DNA from 2 places in the Paenibacillus sp. J22R3 genome. Region 1 is predicted to be linked to the other one. Evidence: riboswitches for the same ligand, from Rfam matches in the RefSeq annotation. Region 1 holds a riboswitch; the other holds the start of a gene.
The links. Region 1 has a riboswitch for ZMP and ZTP ahead of rpiB (ribose 5-phosphate isomerase B). Riboswitches for the same ligand answer to the same signal wherever they lie in the genome.
Positions count from the first base shown of each region.

Region 2: linked by a shared signal. The riboswitch ahead of AC0YN4_RS22315 (bifunctional 5,10-methylenetetrahydrofolate dehydrogenase/5,10-methenyltetrahydrofolate cyclohydrolase) and the one ahead of rpiB (ribose 5-phosphate isomerase B) in region 1 are both predicted to bind ZMP and ZTP.

Region 1 is NZ_JBWDNS010000006.1:161,385-169,311, reverse strand. Features, by position in the region: gene spoIIR (stage II sporulation protein R) at 188-916, shown strand; gene AC0YN4_RS24335 (L-threonylcarbamoyladenylate synthase) at 1,008-2,174, shown strand; gene AC0YN4_RS24330 (manganese efflux pump MntP) at 2,392-2,952, shown strand; gene AC0YN4_RS24325 (low molecular weight protein arginine phosphatase) at 3,114-3,689, shown strand; ZMP/ZTP riboswitch at 3,829-3,911, shown strand; gene rpiB (ribose 5-phosphate isomerase B) at 4,029-4,496, shown strand; gene AC0YN4_RS24315 (TIGR01440 family protein) at 4,512-5,126, shown strand; gene AC0YN4_RS24310 (serine hydroxymethyltransferase) at 5,164-6,411, shown strand; gene AC0YN4_RS24305 (sugar phosphate isomerase/epimerase family protein) at 7,198-7,927, shown strand, end outside.
Region 2 is NZ_JBWDNS010000005.1:240,521-248,447, reverse strand. Features, by position in the region: gene AC0YN4_RS22330 (response regulator transcription factor) at 41-724, shown strand; gene AC0YN4_RS22325 (sensor histidine kinase) at 757-2,247, shown strand; gene AC0YN4_RS22320 (cyclodeaminase/cyclohydrolase family protein) at 2,276-2,905, opposite strand; gene AC0YN4_RS22315 (bifunctional 5,10-methylenetetrahydrofolate dehydrogenase/5,10-methenyltetrahydrofolate cyclohydrolase) at 2,908-3,771, opposite strand; ZMP/ZTP riboswitch at 3,867-3,952, opposite strand; gene AC0YN4_RS22310 (sensor histidine kinase) at 4,048-5,931, shown strand; gene AC0YN4_RS22305 (response regulator) at 5,906-7,549, shown strand; gene AC0YN4_RS22300 (ABC transporter substrate-binding protein) at 7,648-7,927, shown strand, end outside.

The DNA.
Region 1 (7,927 bases):
CACTCGAAACTACTCCAACTAACATACATGAGCCAAGTTACATGAGGCGCTGTTTCTCTTTTACTCTACGAAACTTTTTAAGAGGATTGATAGGTTTAGAGAGCCGCCGCGAGGGACATAATGGGGATATGATCGTTCCGGAACGCAAGCCGATGCACCGACGGGTGCCACAAAGGAGCTTGTCGTTATGATTCGCACTTATTCCCGTTTTCCTTATCGTCCGATTTATGGGTATGTCCTTCTTATCGCCGCAGTATTGCTTATGAGCTGGGAAAGTCAACGTGCCGATGCGGCGATTGCCGGCGGCGGCATTCCGTCTGAATCTATTCGTCTACGTATTCTAGCGAATTCCGACAGCGCGTCCGATCAAGCGGTAAAACGTGAGGTTCGTGATGCCATCGTAGCGGAAATGAACAACTGGGTGGCTGGTCCGCAAACAATCGAGGAAGCGCGTGCCACAATCCGCAATCATATGAGCGACATCGAAGGCATTATTTCGGCCGAACTCAGCTCGCGCGGTTTTCACTATGGATTCCAAGCGGAACTCGGCCAAGTGCCGTTTCCAACTAAAATATATGGCACGCAAGTGTACCCTGCCGGTAACTACGAAGCGCTTCGCATCACGCTCGGTGCTGGTGCCGGACAAAACTGGTGGTGCGTACTGTTCCCGCCGCTCTGCTTCGTGGATGCTGTGAGTGGGGAAGCGTCAACTCCGGCGGTAGCTGCAACAGCAAGTGTAAGTGCCAAAGCAGACAACGATGCAAAAGTAACCTCAGTCGCGGCAGATGCTCCTGCCCAAGATAAAGCTTCCGATCAAGATGTTCAAGCAGGTGAAGCGAAGCAGCCGGAAGTGAAGTTTTTTCTGTGGGAAATCATCAAGTCGATCTTGAGCTTCTTCCGCAGCCTCTTTAGCTAACAATTAATAAAGCTCAATCGCGCACCTCGCGATTGGGCTTTTATTGTATGGGAGAGGGCTGTTTGGATGGCGCTTGGCGGCGTATGGTATAATGGGGCAAAACAAAGCAGAAGCTGGGGATACGACATTGACCATCCATCTACGAAAAACATTACTCTGGGAAGTGGACAGCCACCACCCGCGTGACGGTGAACTTAACGAGGCTGCAGCTTTGCTGCGAGAAGGCGGGACCGTTGCTTTTCCGACTGAAACGGTCTACGGGCTAGGGGCGGATGCGAGGAGTACGGCAGCGGTTGAACGGATTTTTGAGGCAAAAGGGCGCCCCTCCGACAATCCGCTAATCGTTCATATCTCGGATCGCAAGCAGCTGGAGGAGCTGACACTTCCGCTGGAAGGAGAATCGTCCATGCTCGCTGAGCGGCTCATGGATCGTTTCTGGCCGGGGCCGCTGACGATTGTGCTGCCGGTGAAGCCTGGGGCTGTTTCGCCACGGGTTACAGCCGGACTTGCTACCGTTGCGGTGCGGATGCCTGCTCATCCTGTGGCGCTGCAGCTTATTGCTGCTTCGGGTTGTCCGCTGGCGGCACCAAGCGCGAATCGCTCCGGCCGTCCGAGTCCGACACTGGCCTCCCATGTGCGAGATGACCTGAGCGGCCTGATCGACGGTATTGTCGACGGCGGCGCTGCAGGTGTAGGCCTTGAATCGACCGTCGTCGAGGTTGACGGCGATCTTGTGCGGATCTTGCGCCCCGGCGGCGTGACGGCCGAAGCACTGCGCGAGGTTGCGGCGCAGGTCGATTTCGACGCGGTTGCCGCGCCGGGCGCCGGCATGGAGGCAGCCGCTGCTGCGCCATCAGCGGCGGAAGCTCGCGCTGCGGAAGCGCAGGCGCCGCGCTCGCCCGGCATGAAATATGCGCATTACGCCCCGCAGGGGCTGATGCACTTGGTCAAAGGCGACGCTGACGCCGTCTCCGCCTATATTCAGGCGGAGGCCAGCGCAGCGAAAGCGCGCGGCGAGCGCACAGGCGTGCTCGCCTTCGCCGAGCATGCTGCTCGGTACGACGCCGACTGCGTGCTCGTCGTCGGCAGCCTGGCGCAGCTGGAAACGGCTGCGCACGGCCTCTATAATGCGCTGCGCGAGTTCGACAATCGCGGCGTACAGCGCATTTGGGCCGAGACCTGCTCGGAGCAGGGGATCGGCCATGCGCTCATGAACCGCTTATCCAAAGCGGCCGGCCACGCGGTGGTCCACGTCTAGCGACGGCGCTTGCCGTGCTCCAGCTACGCGGTTGCTCTCACCGCGCCGGGCCTAGCGAATCCGCGCGCACCAAGCGCCACCGGTCCAGCCTTAACCGCATCACCCCGCCGCAGCCCGTGCCACCGGCCCTTTCGCGCGCCTAGCGCCTCCCCAAGGTCATCTTTCCAATCTTGTCCGCATATGCTTGTGGAGAGGTTGCGGACAAGGAGAGGATGAAATGGTTGAGGCGGGCATGCATGCCGGACAATTGCTGACGCTGCTGATCATTGCTGTGGCACTAGGGATGGATGCTTTTTCGCTGGGTATCGGCATTGGGCTCAAAGGCATTCGGCTGCAGGATATAGCAAAGCTTAGCGCGATCATTGCGCTTTTTCACATGATCATGCCGCTCATGGGCATTTTCACGGGTAAATATGTAAGTACGCTGCTTGGCGGCGTTGCGACGACTGCGGCAGGTGCGCTGCTGCTGCTGCTCGGCGGCCATATGATCTACAGCTCGCTGCGCGGCGACGCCGTAGAGTCGATCGACTATCGCAGTTCATGGGGGATGCTGCTGTTCGCGTTAGGCGTGAGCGTGGATTCCTTTTCCGTCGGCATCTCTCTTGGCATGTTCGATACGGACATGCTGCTGACCGTACTGCTGTTCGGCGTTGCCGGAGGGATGATGTCCGTATTTGGACTGCTGCTCGGTCGTAAGGTGGGGACAAGTCTCGGCGGGTACGGGGAAGCGTGCGGCGGCGTCATCTTATTTACATTCGGCTTGCTGTTCCTGTTCTGACCTTCCGGCACACGCACGCTTACGAATCATACAGCGATTCGTTAGCGCGAAACGAAATACGGCATAGCAATCTTGCGTCAGCATCATTTTCTTCACCAATTCACCAATTCACCAGTTCACCATATCCCAAACCACACCTACGAAGAGGAGCGAAATCAATCGTGAAACGGATTCTATTCGTGTGCACCGGCAATACTTGCCGTTCACCAATGGCTGAAGCGCTGCTTCGGGCGATGTCCCAGCAAAGGGGCATGCAGCTCGATATTCGTTCCGCAGGCGTGTCCACGATCGATGGACTGCCTGTTTCCAATCATGCACGGACAGCGCTGTCCAATCGTGATATCGCGCACAACGGCACCTCAAAAGCGCTCGAAGGCGGCTCGATTGCGTGGGCTGATCTTATATTGACGATGACTGCCAGCCATAAGAGGCAGCTGCTGCAGCATTTTCCGGCTGCGGTGGACAAGACGCATACGCTGCTCGAGTTCGTGAATACGGACCCCAAGGTGCTCTCGGACATCGCCGAACTGGAAGGGCTCTATTCGACCTGGCAGATCAAGCAAGCGCTGGGCCAGCCGCTGACTCCGCAGGAGCGGTCCAAGCTCTTAGAGCTGGAGCGGCAAATTCCCAGCTTCGATGTGGAAGATCCTTTCGGCGGATCGCTGGCCATGTATGAGCAGAGTGCGACCCAAATCGAAGCGGCGCTGGGCCGTCTCCTGGACCGACTGAAGGGATAAGTTTGATATTATTTCTGTAAATTTCCCTCTCTTTTCTTTGCGCCACAGAGAGTGCTTCCAAAGGATGGCAGATGCCGTTTCTTGCCGGCAACGATTGATTTTGAGGCCGAAATCCGTTATGATAAAAGCAACTAAAGACGGTTTCCGATGTAACTGGCGACGAAAGTGGGTTAAACCACGGTGGAGCATCGGATCATACGGCCGGTCGCCTGGGCAAAGAGCAGCGTGCATTATGCATGCTTGCTCTTTTTTCGTCTTTTTCGGCGAAATCAGGTATACTAATGCCATTGTGAATCGACAATTTCCGCCATGTGCGGTTCTATTGGGAGGAAAATGGATATGAAAATCGCCATCGGCGCAGACCACGCGGGCTACCGCTTGAAAGATGAGCTAGTTCCGTTTATCAAATCGCTTGGTCACGAGATTGAGGACGTTGGCTGCGATTGCGACCAGTCCGTAGACTACCCGGATTATGCTCTTCCTGTTGCGGAGCTTGTTGCACAAGGCAAGGCAGAGCGCGGCATTCTCATCTGCGGCACTGGAATCGGCATGTCCATCGCGGCTAACAAAGTCAAAGGCATTCGCTGCGCGCTCGTGCACGATATGTTCTCGGCCAAAGCAACCCGCGAGCACAACGATACCAATGTACTGGCCATGGGTGAGCGCGTTATTGGTCCCGGCGTGGCCCAAGAGATTATCCGGATTTGGCTCGAGACCCCGTTCTCTAGTGGCGAGCGTCATATCGGCCGTGTGAACAAAGTAATGAAGCTTGAAGCAGACTTCGCCGATGCGGCGAAATCTGAGTAAGGGGCGTACCCGGCGATGAGCGACCAAGACCACGGAATAAACAGCATGGATTCGGCAAAGCTGACCAAGGATGTAGAAACCATAGTCCGCGAGCTTGCAGCCGCGTCCGGCATTCGCCAAGGACAGCTGCTCGTAATCGGCGTGTCTACCAGCGAGGTGCTCGGACAGCGGATCGGTACATCAGGCACGATAGAAACGGCAGCTGCGATCTATGCGGGGGTCGAGAAGGTGCGTCAAGACTTGCAGTTTTATCCGGTTTATCAGTGCTGCGAACATCTCAACAGGGCCCTTGTCATGGAACGGGAAGCTGCCGAGCGGTATGGCTTAGATCTCGTTTCGGCAATCCCTGTGCGCAAAGCCGGCGGTTCGATGGCAGCCTACGCGTTCCAAACGCTGCAGGATGCCGTGCTGACCGAGACGGTTCAGGCACATGCGGGCATCGATATCGGCGACACCTTCATCGGCATGCACTTGAAGCGTGTTGCGGTACCGGTGCGACCAACGATTCGAGCAATCGGATCCGCGCATTTAACGATGGCTTACACCCGTCCGAAGCTAATTGGCGGGGAACGTGCGGTTTACACGCGAGAAGCGGCTGGCCCGGCAACATCTGCTGGCACTTGCGACTAACGAATATACTTATTTATCTTGAGGAGGACTCATCAACATGGAAAACCTACGTAAACAAGATCCGGAAATCCTGAAAGCCCTAGGCCTGGAACTTCAGCGCCAACGCGACAACATCGAGCTTATCGCATCCGAGAACATCGTTTCCGAAGCGGTATTGGAAGCAATGGGCACTGTGCTGACGAACAAATACGCAGAAGGCTACCCGGGCAAACGTTACTACGGCGGCTGTGAGCATGTCGATATCGCGGAAGATATCGCACGCAACCGTGCCAAAGAATTGTTCGGTGCCGAGCACGCGAACGTTCAGCCTCACTCCGGTGCACAAGCGAACATGGCTGTTTACCTGGCAGCTCTAAACCCGGGCGACACGGTTCTTGGTATGAACCTGGCGCATGGCGGTCACTTGACGCACGGCAGCCCGGTTAATGCATCCGGTCTTCTGTACAACTTCGTGGCCTACGGCGTTAACGAAGAAACATTTACAATCGACTATGCAGAAGTGCGCAAGCTGGCGTTCAAACACCGTCCGCGCATGATCGTTGCAGGCGCATCGGCTTACCCGCGCATCATCGATTTTGAAGAAATGGGCCGTATTGCTAACGACGTAGGCGCATTGCTCTTCGTTGACATGGCGCACATCGCAGGTCTGGTAGCTGCTGGCTTGCACCCAAGCCCGGTTCCACATGCACACTTTGTAACAACAACTACGCACAAAACGCTTCGCGGACCTCGCGGCGGTATGATCCTTTGCCGCAAAGCATGGGCGCAAGCGATCGATAAAGCAGTATTCCCGGGTTCCCAAGGCGGACCTCTGATGCACATTATCGCGGCAAAAGCAGTAGCTTTCGGCGAAGCGCTTCAGCCTTCGTTCAAAGAATACGGCAAGAACGTTGTCGACAACGCAAAAGCGCTTGCTGACGCTCTTATTGAGAAAGGCATCAACATCGTTTCCGGCGGTACCGACAACCACTTGATGCTGATCGACCTTCGCAACCTGAACATCACAGGTAAAGATGCGGAGCACGTTCTGGATTCCGTTCAAATCACAGTCAACAAAAACGCGATTCCGTTCGATCCAACGAGCCCGTTCATCACAAGCGGTATCCGTATCGGTACGCCTGCAGCGACATCGCGCGGCATGGGCGTAGACGCAATGGCTACAATCGCAGAAGTCATCGCCATGACGCTCAAGAATCCGAAGGACGAGTCCGTTCTGGAGAAAGCACGCGGTATGGTAAGCGACCTCGTGTCGCAATACCCGCTTTACCCGGGCATGACTTACTAATATCGACTTGGCAAAATCACAAAAAGGTGGCAAAGGGTTCATCCCTATGCCACCTTTTTGTGCGTTCCGTGGGGTTCAGTCCTGTGCCGCCTTTTTGCGTTCAGCACCATGCATGCCGCGGAGCCGGAATCATTAGTCAGGTGAGAGGGGAGCGCTGCTGCACTCCTGCCACCGCACGTTCAACTCTAACGAACCGTAGAGGTCTTATTTCGCCGTTTTCCCCCGATTTAAAATTCTAACGAACCGCACAGGTCTTATATCACCTCAATCATGCTCGATACCGCCATTTCCGACGAAATAAGCCCCCTGTGGTTCGTTAGAATTTTAGAAGACCCTATTTCCGCAAAATAAGACCTGTACGGTTCGTTAGCGAGAGTGAAATTGAGAGTGGGAGTGGAGGTGAGGTGAGGTGAGGGTACGAGTGAGTAACCACAGCAACTAGCTTGCCAACACCGCCGCCTGATACACAATTTCCCCGCTCGAACCCCTTGCTCATTTTCCTAACTGTCGCTCCTGCTACACCACAACTCATCGCCCCAACTATCGCGATCCGCAGTCCCGCCGCATACTGTTCCATCTGTAGCAACCCGCAGTCCCGCTGCTCGATCTCTGTCCTGCTACTGCCCTGCCGACCATGCAAATTACTCACACTAATCATCTAGCTTTTGTCGATTAATTTATGTTGCAATCGCTTTCTTTCTGGTTATATAGTGGGAGTGCGGGTAATCCGAAACGTTTCGGAATGGCTAGCCATAATAGGATGAAGACGAAGGAGTCGAACCGAACATGAAACTTGGAATCATTGCAGATTATCGTGCTGAAAGCTTCGATTATGCGGCCAATCTCGGCTTGGCCTTTTTAGAGTTTTGCGTCAATGTGGGCACTCCTGCTGCTACCTTCACGGACCTTGTGCCGGAGCTGAAAGCCGCGAGTGAGCGGACCGGCGTAGCTGTTGCATCGATCGGACGTTGGGGCCCTGATCGGATCAATAAGGATGGCAGCATCAACGAAGAGGAACTGAAGGCATCACAAGCACTTATCGATGCTTGCCAAGAGCTTGGTTGTCCGGTATTTGTAGGCGGCTGCAACTACATCGAAGAGCTCTCCTATTACGAGAACATCACAGCGGCGATTAACTACTTCACCGTCCTGATTGAATATGGCAAAACGCGCGGAATCACCATTGCGACGTACAACTGCCACTGGAACAATTACATTGTGGACGATGCAGCGTGGAAGCTCATTCACGGCCATTTGCCGGAGCTTGGCATCAAATACGATCCTTCGCATGCCCGATATGCCGGACAAGATTATTTGAAAGAAATCGTGGATTGGGGCTCGCGCATCAAGCATATCCACATCAAAGGCTCCGTCATCATTGACGGCAAACGTTTCGATGATCCGCCGGCAGGCATGGATCAGACAGATTGGGGAACGTTCATGGCGATCCTCTATGGGAGTGGCTACCAAGGCGGCTTGAGCATCGAACCGCATTCCCACACATGGACGGGCGAGC
Region 2 (7,927 bases), on a different contig from region 1:
GCTGGAGGTAACATGCTTAAGTAGGATGGGGGATTGGACGATGCCTGCCGCGATATTGGTTATCGAAGACGATTATTATATACAAGAGCTCATTGCTGAGTTTCTTCGGGCACAACAATATGAGGTGGATGTAGCAGGGGACGGATTGGAAGGCTGGGAGAAATTTCAGCAATCGTCGTACGACCTCGTCATCTTAGATTTGATGCTGCCTTCCATGCATGGCTACGAGATATGCCGCAGCATTCGCGAGCGTTCCGATACGCCGGTCATCGTACTGACGGCACTGGGCGAGGAGAAGGATCAGCTGCGCGCGTTCGAGGAAGAAGCGGATGATTATGTGACGAAACCATTCTCGTTCCATGTATTGATGAAACGGGTGGAGGCCGTCCTTAGGCGCACGCGCAGCGGGCTTTCCGGGGAGCAGCTGTTCGACGGTAGACTGAGGCTGGATGCCGATGCTTACAAAATCTACGTCGACGGCAAGCTCATAGACACGACGACGAAGGAATTCGATATTCTGCATACGCTCGTACATAACGCCGGACGGATTATGACACGTGACATGCTGCTGGACAAAGTATGGGGCTACGACTTCTACGGCGATTCCCGTATCGTCGATGCTCATATTAAGAATATCCGCAAGAAGCTCGGCATCTCCGTCATTCGTACGGTAAAAGGGGTCGGCTACTCGCTGGAGTCTGAGCTGGCGTTGGTGGAAGGATGATCCGGCGCAAGGGAATACGGTTTAAGATCTTCATGGTTACGGCGGCGCTGCTGGTCGTATCGGCCTTACTTATCTATTTAACCCTCTACTTCATGCTGCCGGGTTATTACAAGAACATCAAGCAATCCCGTCTGGAGAGCAGCTTCAGCGAACTGGTGAAACAGATCGACGGCGTGAGTGCGGCTGATGCCATTCCGCTGATGGCGAAGTTTGGTCAAGAGCATAATGCGGCGCTCATGATTCGTGATAAGGAGGGGCAGGGGTATTATATCCCGCCGAGTTATCGGGGAATGAACGGCTGGCTGTCCCGTAATGCGAGTTACCTTGGTATGCGAAAGCAGCTTGAAGCGGGTCGGGTGATCGATGGCCGTGAGATTACGAAAGGGCCCGGCGACGGTAATGGCGGCGGCCCGAACATGCAAATGCTGAGCGTCGATAAGACGATTAAATTCGCAGAAAGCGACGATCCTTACACCCTGTCAGTGGATGCCCCGCTGCAGCCAATCGGGGAAGCGGCCGATGTGATATTGCTATTCCTGCCGTATATGCTGATCCCGATTCTATTGATTGCGGTTGGCGGAGCGCTTATCTATTCCCGGCTAATCGCACGGCCGCTTCTCTCGCTTAATCGAGTGGCCAAACGGTTGGCCAAACTCGACTTCTCCGTTACGAAGCCTGCGCTGAACACGAAGGACGAGCTGGGTGAGCTGTCGTTTAGCCTCAGCAAATTAGCGGTTAATTTGCAGCTGACGATGGGGGAGCTGCAGGATGCGAACGCCCAGCTCAAGAGCGATATCGAGCAGGAACGTGAGCAGGAAGCGAAACGGCGGGAATTCGTGGCGACGATTTCCCATGAACTCAAGACGCCGATAACGGCGGTCAGCGGTCAATTGGAGGCGATGATTGCTAATGTGGGCTCCTACCGCGATCGGGACAGATATTTGCGCCAATCGTATACGATCATGCAGGATATGGATAAGCTTGTGCACGAGATTCTGGAGCTGTCCAAGCTGGAAAGCCGGGATTTCCGTCCGCTGATGCGCAAGGTGGATCTAACTGAATTGGTGCGGGAATCGATGAATAGTATGAGCTACTTGGCAGATGTCAAACATATGCAGCTGGAGGTTGAGCTGCCGGAGGAAGCGATGATTACGGCCGATGAGCGGCTCATGTCGAAGGCGGTATCGAACATTATTACGAATGCCGTTCAATATTCCGGGGATGCGGAGCGGGTCGTTGTTCGACTATCGGAAGAGGTGCCTGCTGCCAATGAGCAGCGTGATCCTTGTACCTGGTATAGACTTGAAGTGCTGAACACCGGTGTGCAGGTAGAGGAATCGAAGCTGCCTCGATTGTTCGAGCCTTTCTACCGGGCAGAGCAGTCACGCAGCCGCTCAACCGGCGGCAGCGGACTTGGTCTCTATATTGTCAGCAAAGTACTGGATGCTCATGGCGCTGAATATAGCATTGCCAATACGGCCGAAGGAGTGCGCTTCAGCGTAAGGGTGCAGGGAGCGGCTTGAGGGTGTAAAGGGAAGCAGGAACCGGACATTAGATTCTGTCGCGAACGACAGCTAATGTCCGGTTTTTGAGTTGTTCAATTTCAGCGATAAGGGCGGACCGTTTCGCTGCATAATGAGCCTTAATCCCTTCATCCTTCAGCGCCGCTAAATTGATCTCTACCGTTAAGAGCGCAGCTTGCGCGGCGGCTTCAAGCAGCACAGCACCGATTCCCAGGTCTGAGATGACATGCGCATTCGTGCAGGAAGCAATGCTTAGCGTCGACTGCAGCGCCGCGCTGCATACCTCCATCAGTCGGAGCGGGGCTTCGATGGCGGCAATGGTTGCGTCATGGAGCGCCTCTTGACGAAGCGATTTCTCAGCCTCGCTTTGCTTGGGCAGCTTCAGTGCAAGCATATAACCGTCAAAGGCTGCCATGTCGGAGGCGAGCATAGCTTCACATGAAGTGGATAGTCGGCTCATCTCGTTCAAGGTCGCATTGATTTCGAGACGAGCATCCGCGTATTTCTCCCCTTGCGAGAGATGTGCCGCCATTGCCGTCATGGCTGTGCCGAGCGCTGCGGCAAGTGCGGCTGCGCTTCCGCCGCCCGGCGTCGGGTCGGAGCTGGCCGCCTTCTCTAGGAAGCGGCGAATGGAATCATCCCACGTTACAGTAGACATCGTTACGCATCCCCTTTCAGAGACATCTGGATATCGATAGCTCTCATCAGATTGCGATACAGGATCGCCGTCGTTAAGGTGCCAACGCCACCGGGAACCGGCGAGACAGCCGCTGCCGCATCTCCCAGATCTGCAGCTGCATCACCGGTGATCGTACCATCGGCAAGCTCGTTAATACCTGCGTCGATGACCGTTAAGCCCGGATGCGCCATGTCCTTCGTAATCACCTCCGGCTTGCCAACCGCAACGATGGCGATTTCCGCATGCTTCAAATGAGCGCCTAGATCAGGCGTCCTGGAATGACAAACGGTCACGGTAGCATTCTCGCGTTGAAGGAGATGGAACAACGGCAGCCCGACCGTCTGCCCTCTGCCTACTAAAGCCACGTTGCGTCCTTCTAACTGGTACCCGTAATGCTTAAGAAGTCCGATGCAAGCCTGCGGCGTTGCGGGCTGCAACCCTTTATCACTACCGGTGTAAACCGCCAGCTTATTCGACGGTGTAACACCGTCGATATCCTTGGCAGGGGCAATGCAAGCCTCAATGGCAGCTGCCGATAGATGCGCGGGCAGAGGGAGCTCAAGCATGATGCCGTGAATGTCTTCATCCGCATTCAGCGCTGTGATGACGCGCTTCAATTCCTCTTCCGAGACATCGGTTCCGAAAGTATGGAGCTGAAACGATATGCCCAGCTTCTCGGCAATCTTCTGCTTGGAGCGTGCATAATAAGCTGAAGCAGGATCTCCTTCGACTAGTAGTGTCGCCAGAGAAGGCTGGTTTCCATTCTTCTTCCATTCCTCTACGCGGGCCGCTATTTCCGAATACATAAGCTCTGCCGCTTCTTTCGCTTTCAAGACAATGGCCATAGAGATCTTCTCCCTCAAATTGGAATTGAGTGACCTGCATGTACGAAAAAAAGCATTCGCGGGCAGGCTCGTCGCAAGACATAGCCAGCCGCAAATACTTCTCCCCAGGCGAACGGTGTATTTCGATCCGCATGCTCCCTCGTGGTTCATTCCACTGATTTCGCCAGTTGCATGCAGCGTTATTTTCCTAGAGTGTAGCATGCAGAGGTGTCTTTGAACAGGGCTGTGCTATAATGTTGCTGGATATTGGGAACATGCGAAAGGAGCAAAGCAACTGTGCTGATAAACTGGTTCTATCCCAATTGGCTGCGGAATCAAGTGATTCGCAACAAAATCATCGCCATTTATATTCCGCTTATCATTGTGCCGCTGCTTGTGCTGGGTTTTGCGTCCAACAGCATTTATACGAATGCGATCGTCGATAAGACGATCAGTAACGTGAGCGACAACTCCTCGCTGATCATCACGCGAATGAATGGGATCATGACGAATGCGGAGAGCTGCGCGAATATCTTGACGATTAACTTAAACCGCGTCATTCAAGACCATAACAAAGGGGAAATCAGCCGGGAGCGCTCGCTGCTGCTGTCGACCTTGATTACCAATCAGCTTAGTTTTGCGCTGCTCGTCTTCCCGGATGTCGAGAGCGCTGCATTCATTGATACCTATGGCACGATCTATGGCACCTCGGCTGCGATTGAGAACGCGGGTGAGCCGCAGCCGGAGACACTTCTGCAAACCGCAATGCTGAAGCGCATTCGGGAAACGACTGGTCAGAACATCTGGTTTCCGATGGATAAGAGAAACTTTCTTACACTCGGGGCAGATGAGCCGGTGCTTACGGTGGGTAAGAAAATCAACAACATCTACACCGGCCAGGAGCTCGGTCTGTTGGTGCTTAATGTGAAGGAACAATCGCTCTCGGCGATTTACAATAACATCGGTACGGACCAGAGCGGCAGCTACATGCTGACCGATCAAGCCGGAACGATCGTCTCCTCGACAGACAAGGAACAGCTGCTGAAGCCCGTTGAAGATCAGGCGCTGCGGCAGTGGATCAATGAGACGAACAGCGGCTCGACAATCGATCGGTTCCAAGGGGACAAGCTGCTTGTGATCAGCTCGGAGATGCCGAAGTTCGGCTGGAAGCTGATCTCCATGGAGCCGTTTAACGCGTTGACAGCAGATAATCGCAAAATCACGGCGCTCATTATGACGATCGGCTTCTTCTGCTTCTTGTTCGCGCTGATGGGTGCCGGCATTCTGAATCGACTCATTGCCAGGCCTATCGTGCTGCTGACCAAGTATATGAAGCTGGTGAAAGAAGGGAATTTTACCATCCAACTGCCGGTCAAATCGAATGACGAGCTGGGGCTGCTCGCATCCGGCTTTAATACGATGCTTACTCGCATTAATCAGTTACTGGATAATGTGCGGTTCGAGCAGAAGAAGAAACGGGAGTATGAGCTTGCTCTGATTCAATCTCAAATAAAGCCTCATTTCTTATACAATACGCTCGATGTCATTTATACCCTCTCGGAGATCGGGCGGGTCAAGGATGTGCAGCGCACAACCAAATCGCTCGCCGACTATTACCGGATCGTCTTAAGCCAGGGGAAAGAGGCGATTCCCCTTCAGGATGAGCTGCAGGGACTGCGCGATTATTTGGCCATTCAGCGAATTCGGTATGCCGATGTGTTTGATTACCAAATCGACGTGCAGCCGGAAGTGCTCTCCTGCACGGTGCTGAAACTGACGCTGCAGCCGCTCGTGGAGAATGCCATCTATCATGGCCTGAAGACGAAGGGGGAGTTTGGCCACCTCATCGTGACAGGCGGCATCGAAGGGCAGGATTTGCTGCTCACCGTGAAGGACGACGGAGTCGGAATTCCGCAGCACCGCCTGGAGACCTTGCTGCAGCCAAGCGCGGATACCGCCAAGACATCGGCAGTCGCGCCGTTGTCCGCTGCCGGAAATACGGGGAGCTCGTTCGGGATGCGCAGCGTGGACAGCCGGATTAAGTTGTATTTTGGCGAGGGGTATGGACTGACGCTGATCAGTGAACCCGGCGTGGGAACAGAGATACAAGTACGATTGCCAATGGAGCAGCAGGAAGAGACGGGAGGCGGCAAACATGTTGAATTTACTGATCGCAGATGATGAGTCGATCTTCCGCGAGTATTTGCGCACGGTGCTGGACTGGGAGTTATATGGCTATCGAATCATTGGTGAAGCGAAGAACGGGCTTGAAGCGCTCGAAATCGCCCGGAAGATAACGCCGGATATCGCGCTTGTCGATATTACGATGCCATTCATGGATGGGCTGGAGCTGGCTCAGCGTTTGAAGGAAGATTACCCCGGCATCAGCATCGTGCTGATCACGGGACATAATGAATTCGACTATGCGAGGCGTGCGCTGAAGCTCGGTGTCGAGGACTATATCTTAAAGCCATTCTCCAAGGATGAGCTGACGCTTACGCTGCTGAAGCTGCAGGAGCATCACCGCAAACAGAGGGAAGAGCAGTCGACGCATCTGAAGAATTTGCAGCTGATGAAGGAGAGCGTGCTGAACCGGCTGGTCAGCGGAGAATTAGCCGAACATGAGGATGTGCTTCTGCAGCAGCTCAGCTCCTATCAGCTGCGGCTGGATGCCAAAGCTTATGCGGTCGCTTGTATCGAGATCGATGAGATTGATCGCAAGTGGGGCGAGGTCAGCGAACGGCTGCTATGGAAATATGCCGTGACCAACATTCTTGCCGAAGCGATGGAGGATTCCGGCGGGAAGCCTGTTATCTTCAATGGACCGGAAGGGCGAATTATCTGTCTGTATGGCTTGGCGCACGGTGCTGGGGCTGCTGCAGTTACTTCGCAATCGCCGCAGCCGGAGCTTCCGAAGCTGGAGCCGTTCGAGAAGCTGTGCATGCTGATTAAGCGATATTTGAAACTCACGATTACGATCGGCGTTGGCCAAATCTATAGCGGAATTAGCGGCATACGCTGCTCTTACGAAGAGGCGCTAACGGCGCTGCAGAACAAGTTTGTGCTGGGTAATGACCGCGTCATCGCCTTCGGGCAGCATATCTCGAAGGAAGGAACAGGCGTGCAATATCCGCCGGAGCTTGGCGATGAGCTGCAGCTGCTGCTGCGTGCACAAGATGATGTGAGAATTGAGGCTAAGCTAAGCGAGCTGTTCCGGCTGATCCGGGAGAAGAAGCTGTCGATCGACTATACCTACGTAATCTGCATGAGCCTCGTATCGGTCTGTCTCGGTTATGTCAGCGAAGCGGGTCAGCCGATTGAGGATTGCTTCGGTGAGCATTTCTTCCCGTATCACGAAATCCGCGAGCTGGCCTCCATAGACGAAGCCGAGCGGTGGATGAAGGAGCTGTTCACCAAGGCCGTTCACTATACGAGGCGTTACAAGAAGACACGGTCGTCTATTATAGCCCAGGCGGCCAAAACCTTCATCGAAGAGCAATACGGCGATGCCGAGCTTGGCGTAGAGAAGGTTGCCCAGCATGTGTTCATCAACGCCAGCTACTTGCGCGCCGTGTTTAAGAAAGAGAACGGGATGACCGTCACGGATTACATTACGCATATTCGGATGAATAAAGCGAAGGAGCTGCTCGGAGCAGGCAACCGCAAGCTGTCGGATATCGCGGAGAGTATCGGATACAGCGACGGCAGCTACTTCAGCAAAAGCTTCAAGAAGTTCTTCGGTTGGTCGCCGAGCGAATACGAGAATCGGATAAAAGGGAATGAAACGATGCGCGGATAATACAAAACGCCATCGTTTTTTCCATTATCGGGGGTGAAAGGGCATTTTATAATGAGAAACGTAAGGGATGCACACAGTATTAGGGGAGGGTATTAAAGATGAAAAAATGGACACTAATGCTTATTTCAGCTGTGATGGTAACAAGTTTGGCGGCCTGCGGCTCGAATAACGACACAGACAAGAATGCGACGAATACGGGCAGCAACAACAAGCCGGCAGAAGAAGGCACAAACGCGCCAGCCGAGAATACAGAGCCGGTTAAGCTGCGGATTTACGCGCAATATGCGGATGACGATACGAAGAAGCCTTACGATTATGCAGTCGCTGAGCTGAAGAAGGAAATGCCGAATGTGGAGCTGGAGCTTGACGTGCAGGCGC